2 regions of the Bacillus spongiae genome follow, and region 2 is predicted to be linked to the other one. Evidence: a T-box and tRNA genes for the amino acid it is inferred to sense, from the RefSeq annotation. Region 2 holds a T-box; the other holds one or more tRNA genes.
The links. The T-box of region 2 lies ahead of ileS (isoleucine--tRNA ligase). A T-box ahead of a tRNA ligase gene usually reads a tRNA of that ligase, here a tRNA-Ile.

Region 1 (3,394 bases), on a different contig from region 2:
TTTAAATATGCGGAAGTAGTTCAGTGGTAGAACACCACCTTGCCAAGGTGGGGGTCGCGGGTTCGAATCCCGTCTTCCGCTCCATAACTACTCTGTGCCGGGGTGGCGGAACTGGCAGACGCACAGGACTTAAAATCCTGCGGTAGGTGACTACCGTACCGGTTCGATTCCGGTCCTCGGCACCATTATAATACGCGCCCGTAGCTCAATTGGATAGAGCGTTTGACTACGGATCAAAAGGTTAGGGGTTCGACTCCTCTCGGGCGCGCCATTATAAAATGTCAAAAAAGCTCTACGAGCTATTATATTTAACGGGAAGTAGCTCAGCTTGGTAGAGCACTTGGTTTGGGACCAAGGGGTCGCAGGTTCAAATCCTGTCTTCCCGACCATTAAGAACATCATGATTTGGGGCCTTAGCTCAGCTGGGAGAGCGCCTGCTTTGCACGCAGGAGGTCAGCGGTTCGATCCCGCTAGGCTCCACCAATTAAACATTATAATATGGCGGTGTAGCTCAGCTGGCTAGAGCGTACGGTTCATACCCGTGAGGTCGGGGGTTCGATCCCCTCCGCCGCTACCATATTGGATTTTTATTCATTGATCTTGGACCTTTAGCTCAGCTGGTTAGAGCAGACGGCTCATAACCGTCCGGTCGTAGGTTCGAGTCCTACAAGGTCCACCATATTATTCGGAGGAATACCCAAGTCTGGCTGAAGGGATCGGTCTTGAAAACCGACAGGCGGGTTAAACCGCGCGGGGGTTCGAATCCCTCTTCCTCCGCCATTATTATATTTATTTAAAATGAATATAAAAGGAAATACATTTTATCGTCGCGGGGTGGAGCAGTCTGGTAGCTCGTCGGGCTCATAACCCGAAGGTCGCAGGTTCAAATCCTGCCCCCGCAATACATTGGTCCGGTAGTTCAGTTGGTTAGAATGCCTGCCTGTCACGCAGGAGGTCGCGGGTTCGAGTCCCGTCCGGACCGCCATTATAGTAACATGAAATAAGGCTCGGTAGCTCAGTTGGTAGAGCAATGGACTGAAAATCCATGTGTCGGCGGTTCGATTCCGTCCCGAGCCACCATTTTATGTTGGCGGCTGTGGCGAAGTGGTTAACGCATCGGATTGTGGTTCCGACATTCGTGGGTTCGATTCCCATCAGCCGCCCCATAAAAATAGTAAGCGGGTGTAGTTTAGTGGTAAAACCTCAGCCTTCCAAGCTGATGATGTGAGTTCGATTCTCATCACCCGCTCCAATGGGCCTATAGCTCAGCTGGTTAGAGCGCACGCCTGATAAGCGTGAGGTCGGTGGTTCGAGTCCACTTAGGCCCACCATAGTTTTCCGCAGTAGCTCAGTGGTAGAGCTATCGGCTGTTAACCGATCGGTCGCAGGTTCGAATCCTGCCTGCGGAGCCATAATGGAGAAGTACTCAAGTGGCTGAAGAGGCGCCCCTGCTAAGGGTGTAGGTCGGGTAACCGGCGCGAGGGTTCAAATCCCTCCTTCTCCGCCAGTATTAATTGGCCCGTTGGTCAAGCGGTTAAGACACCGCCCTTTCACGGCGGTAACACGGGTTCGAATCCCGTACGGGTCATTGAAAGCTATTCTATTGAATAGCTTTTTTTGTTGGTTCAACTATTCATTATTGAATGAATGTAATGGTTATATATTGTTTGCAAAATACTGAGCCTTGATAAAAAATCTTGATCAAACATACGTATTCAAAGAGAAACATTATGATTTGACGTCATTTCTTATTTTTCATTGCTTTTACAAATACCCCGTTTATGAGAAACCTCCTGTTCTATTGACGTTTGTTAACTTATCTTACCTTTAAAGTAATCCCTCTGTGACATCAGTACATTAAACTGTTTCTTCAGAACCCTGTTATTACGAATCAACTAATTAGACCCAATTCATTATTATTAAATATATAATTACTTACCCAATATAAAACCTCTTTGTTTAAACGTAAAGCGTGTGCCGGTTTGTACTTCTTTTCTACTAATTTTAAAAGAGGAAGTACAAAACGAATGGTTGCTCTACAACTATTTTTTTATTTGATGGATGAATGAGTGAGTTTGATAGAGGTAGGACCAAGGAAATGTTGAGAAAAATATAGTTGTTTCAATTCATATATTACAAAATCAAACAGAAAAATTTTAAAGTTAAAGATGATTTATTTGTAACCGTTTTCAATCATTTACACGAAAATTACTTTTCTAATAAAGTAATTTTTTTATGCAAATACATTTCTAGTTCTTTCGTCAACTTTCTACATTTTAAAAAAATGTAACCGTTTTCCTTTTATTATGTACATTGTTTCGTTGTAAAGGTGTAGTTTTCTGTCGGAAATTAGGGAGGGATATTTAAAGGAGATAAGCTTTTCTAAAAGAATACACTCATTAGTACATAAAATTGCGTAGGTGAAGATAATGACGAATAGTAATCCAAGTTCAACTGATATCCATTTATTTCATGAAGGCCAATTGTTTGAGGCGCATCGCACTTTTGGATCACATGTCTATAACCATAATGGTCGAAAAGTTACTACATTTTGTGTTTGGTCCCCAAATGCTGAAGCTATATCAGTAGTTGGAACTTTTAATGAGTGGGGGGAAAATGCAGACGAATTGTTGATGAAAAAAGTGAGCGACAGTGGAATATGGTTTGCAGTTCACCAAACTTCATTAAAAGGTCATCTTTATAAATACAAAATTGTAACGAAAGATGGACAAACGAAGTTAAAGACTGATCCATTTGCCTTTTATGCTGAAAGGAGACCCAATACAGCAGCAATTATTTCCGAGGATGAAGATTATGAATGGCAGGATGAAAAGTGGCTATTAAAAAGAAAAATGAAGCCCGCTTATGATGAGCCGATGTTTATTTATGAAATTCATTTTGGAACATGGAAGATTAAAGGAAAAGAGATGTTTTATACCTATCAAGAAATAGCAGACGACCTTGTTCCATATTTAGTAGAGCATGGATATACACATGTGGAAATAATGCCTATTACAGAGCATCCTTTCGATCGCTCTTGGGGATATCAAAGTACAGGTTACTATTCACCAACGAGTCGTTATGGAACACCTGAACAATTAAAGTATTTTGTGAATAAATGTCACAAGCATAACATTGGCGTTATCTTGGATTGGGTACCTGGTCACTTTTGTAAAGATAATCATGGCTTGTACCAATTTGATGGGTCACACCTTTATGAATATGCTACTGAAAAGGACCGAGAGAATTATGATTGGGGTACCGCCAACTTTGATTTAGGAAAAAAAGAGGTACAAAGCTTTTTGATATCAAGTGCAAGATACTGGTTAGATCAATTTCATATTGATGGCTTTCGCATTGACGCTGTAGCGAAGATATTATATAAAGCCAATCA
Region 2 (3,394 bases):
CCTATTCCTTTTTTGGTGGGGGAGAAGTGGTAGAACGGAAAAGATGTTTCCTATATCCGTCCTATTTTAAACCTGATGTGGAAGATTATCGTATCTCTTTATTTCAAATTCATTATCATCAAAAGTTTAATACTTTAGATCATCGACAAGTACTAGGTAGTTTAATGTCTATAGGCCTTGGTCGAGAAAAGTTCGGTGATATATTGTTCGATAATGGCATAATTCAATTTTTTGCCGATAGTGACTTAAAAGATTATGTGATGATGAATTTTGAATCGGTAGGAAAAGCTACTATAAAGGTAGATGAAATTCCTTTGGAAAATGCGCTAAAGGCCACTGATATATGGAAAGAATCGATGGAAACAGTATCATCGTTGAGGTTAGATGTTGTATTATCTGCATTATTAAATATGGGGCGTAGTAAAAGTCGACTTCTTATTTCATCTGGGAAGGTCAAGGTAAATTGGCGCGAAGAAGAATCATCGTCGTTTCTATGTGAACCAGGTGATATTATTTCTATTAGGGGATACGGGAGAATCAAAGTGATGGCAGTGGAAGGGAAAACAAAAAAAGACAAATGGAGAATGACAGTAGGATTACTAAAATAAATAAAGAATTTTGAAGGATTTTGCCCACAAATTGTCGAAACAGAAGTATAATGATATTTAAATATATACGAATTGTAGTGGAGGTGGCAGCATGCCCTTAACACCATTAGACATTAATAACAAAGAATTTAGTCGTGGGTTTCGTGGTTTTGATGAAGACGAAGTAAATGAATTTTTGGACCAAGTGATTAAAGACTATGAAAATTTTATTAAAGGTAAGAAAGAATTAGAAAAAAACTTATTTGATACAAAAGAGCGTCTAAGTCATTTTACTAACATCGAAGAAACCCTGAATAAGTCTATTGTTGTAGCACAGGAAGCAGCGGATGATGTGAAAAACAATTCACAAAAAGAAGCGAAGCTCATTATTAAAGAAGCGGAAAAAAATGCTGACCGGATTGTAAATGAAGCACTATCAAAAGCGCGAAAAATTGCGATTGAGATTGAAGAATTGAAAAAACAGTCAAAAGTATTCCGAACTCGATTTAAAATGCTTATTGAAGCCCAATTAGATCTGTTGAAGAACGAAGATTGGGATCGACTAATGGAATTTGATTTAGACGCTACTGAGTTGAAGGCACTTCAAGAAGAAGATTCTCTCACTTGACGCCTATCAGATTCTTGCATATAATTAATTTCACATTGAATATTAGATAACTGCTAAGATAGGGACAGTACGATCCTTCAGCAACCTTAAAGCGAGTCGTGGACAGTGAGAGCACGATAAGGTGGAAGATTGGAAAATCACCCTTGAGCCCCTCCTTGAACCATCGTAAGATTTATTAGAGGATGGCGAGTTGTTCACGTTACGAATGAAGAAAGTGGACCAATATGATGGTCTATTAGGGTGGTACCGCGGGAAATAACAAGCTTCTCGTCCCTTTTGGGATGAGGGCTTTTTTTATTTATGTAAAAATGCGGTTGAAACCTTGTTCATTTAGGTAAAATGGTGGGGAGCAGTCATTGTATAAGGAGGATAATAAATGGATTATAAAGATACGTTACTCATGCCGAAAACAGAGTTTCCAATGCGAGGAAACCTTCCGAAAAGGGAACCTGAAATGCAAGCGAAATGGGAAAGCATGGGCATTTATGAAAAAGTTCAAGAACGTACGAAAGATCGCCCGTTATTTGTTTTACATGATGGACCGCCGTATGCTAATGGAGATATCCATATGGGACACGCGCTGAATAAAATTTTAAAGGATTTTATCGTTCGATATAAGTCAATGAATGGCTACAACGCACCGTATGTTCCTGGCTGGGATACACATGGTTTGCCAATTGAACAAGCGTTAACTAAAAAAGGCGTTAAGCGTAAAGAAATGACAATTGCTGAATTTCGCGAGCGCTGTGAAAAATATGCATACACTCAAGTTGAAGGTCAAAGGGAACAATTCAAACAACTCGGTGTTAGAGGCGATTGGGATAACCCTTATATTACGTTAAAACCAGAATATGAAGCAGAGCAAATTAAAGTGTTCGGTGAGATGGCGAAAAAAGGGTATATCTATAAAGGGTTAAAACCAGTATATTGGTCTCCATCATCTGAATCTGCTTTAGCCGAAGCAGAAATTGAATACCAAGATAAGCGATCAGCCTCCATTTATGTGTCCTTTGCTGTTACAGAAGGAAACGGGGTGTTGGAAGAGGGTACTTCCTTCATTATTTGGACGACTACTCCTTGGACAATTCCTGCCAATTTAGCGATTGCTGTTAATAAAAATCTTGACTATGCTGTGGTGAGTGTTGAAGGAAAGAACTATGTTATCGCTCAAGATTTATTTGAAGAAGTAAGCGAGAAACTGGAATGGAATAATGCTGAGGTGGTTCAAACGGTAAAGGGTGCCGACCTTGAAAGCATCATGACGAAACATCCGTTATATGAACGTAATTCTGTCGTTGTATTAGGCGATCATGTAACCACTGAATCAGGTACAGGTTGTGTTCATACTGCACCAGGGCACGGGGAAGATGACTTCCAAGTAGGACAAAAATATGGCTTAGATGTATTATGTCCAGTAGATGAAAAAGGTGTAATGACAAGTGAAGCACCAGGTTTTGAAGGGCTATTTTATGATAAAGCTAATAAACCAATTACTGAAAAGCTTCAAGAAAATGAATCACTATTAAAGCTTGAATTTATTACACACTCTTATCCGCATGATTGGCGAACAAAGAAGCCTATTATTTTTAGAGCAACAGCGCAGTGGTTTGCTTCAATTAATAAATTTAGAGATCAGTTACTTACAGCAGTGAAGGAAACGAAGTGGGTACCGACATGGGGAGAAACACGTTTGTACAACATGGTGAGAGACCGTGGTGACTGGTGTATCTCACGTCAAAGAGCCTGGGGTGTTCCAATTCCTGTATTTTATGCTGAGAATGGTGAAGCGATCATTACAGATGAAACGATCCAACATGTATCTGAACTATTTAAAGCAAATGGGTCTAATATTTGGTTTAGTCGGGAAGCAAAAGAGCTACTTCCTAGCGGCTTTACACACCCTGGAAGTCCAAATGGACACTTTACAAAAGAACAAGATATCATGGACGTTTGGTTTGATTCTGGTTCTTCTCATCAAGCAGTATTAGAGGCGAGAGGTGATTTACAACGTCCAGCCGACTTATACCTTGAAGGGTCAGATCAATACCGTGGTTGGTTTAATTCTTCCTTAACTACAAGCGTTGCAGTTACAGGCAAAGCTCCGTATAAAGGTGTTTTATCACATGGTTTTGCTCTTGATGGAGAAGGACGAAAAATGAGTAAATCACTAGGAAATGTA

Region 1: it encodes a tRNA-Ile, which carries the amino acid that the T-box ahead of ileS (isoleucine--tRNA ligase) is inferred to sense. The anticodon was not compared.

The regions. Positions count from the first base shown of each region.
Region 1 is NZ_JBBAXC010000031.1:19,765-23,158, reverse strand. Features, by position in the region: tRNA gene WAK64_RS21575 (tRNA-Gly) at 10-84, shown strand; tRNA gene WAK64_RS21570 (tRNA-Leu) at 97-185, shown strand; tRNA gene WAK64_RS21565 (tRNA-Arg) at 195-271, shown strand; tRNA gene WAK64_RS21560 (tRNA-Pro) at 313-389, shown strand; tRNA gene WAK64_RS21555 (tRNA-Ala) at 408-483, shown strand; tRNA gene WAK64_RS21550 (tRNA-Met) at 501-577, shown strand; tRNA gene WAK64_RS21545 (tRNA-Ile) at 603-679, shown strand; tRNA gene WAK64_RS21540 (tRNA-Ser) at 688-780, shown strand; tRNA gene WAK64_RS21535 (tRNA-Met) at 829-902, shown strand; tRNA gene WAK64_RS21530 (tRNA-Asp) at 909-985, shown strand; tRNA gene WAK64_RS21525 (tRNA-Phe) at 1,005-1,080, shown strand; tRNA gene WAK64_RS21520 (tRNA-His) at 1,091-1,166, shown strand; tRNA gene WAK64_RS21515 (tRNA-Gly) at 1,179-1,252, shown strand; tRNA gene WAK64_RS21510 (tRNA-Ile) at 1,255-1,331, shown strand; tRNA gene WAK64_RS21505 (tRNA-Asn) at 1,338-1,412, shown strand; tRNA gene WAK64_RS21500 (tRNA-Ser) at 1,417-1,507, shown strand; tRNA gene WAK64_RS21495 (tRNA-Glu) at 1,517-1,588, shown strand; gene glgB (1,4-alpha-glucan branching protein GlgB) at 2,430-3,394, shown strand, end outside.
Region 2 is NZ_JBBAXC010000002.1:231,314-234,707, forward strand. Features, by position in the region: gene WAK64_RS03300 (YlmH family RNA-binding protein) at 1-608, shown strand, start outside; gene WAK64_RS03305 (DivIVA domain-containing protein) at 700-1,215, shown strand; T-box leader at 1,262-1,493, shown strand; gene ileS (isoleucine--tRNA ligase) at 1,592-3,394, shown strand, end outside.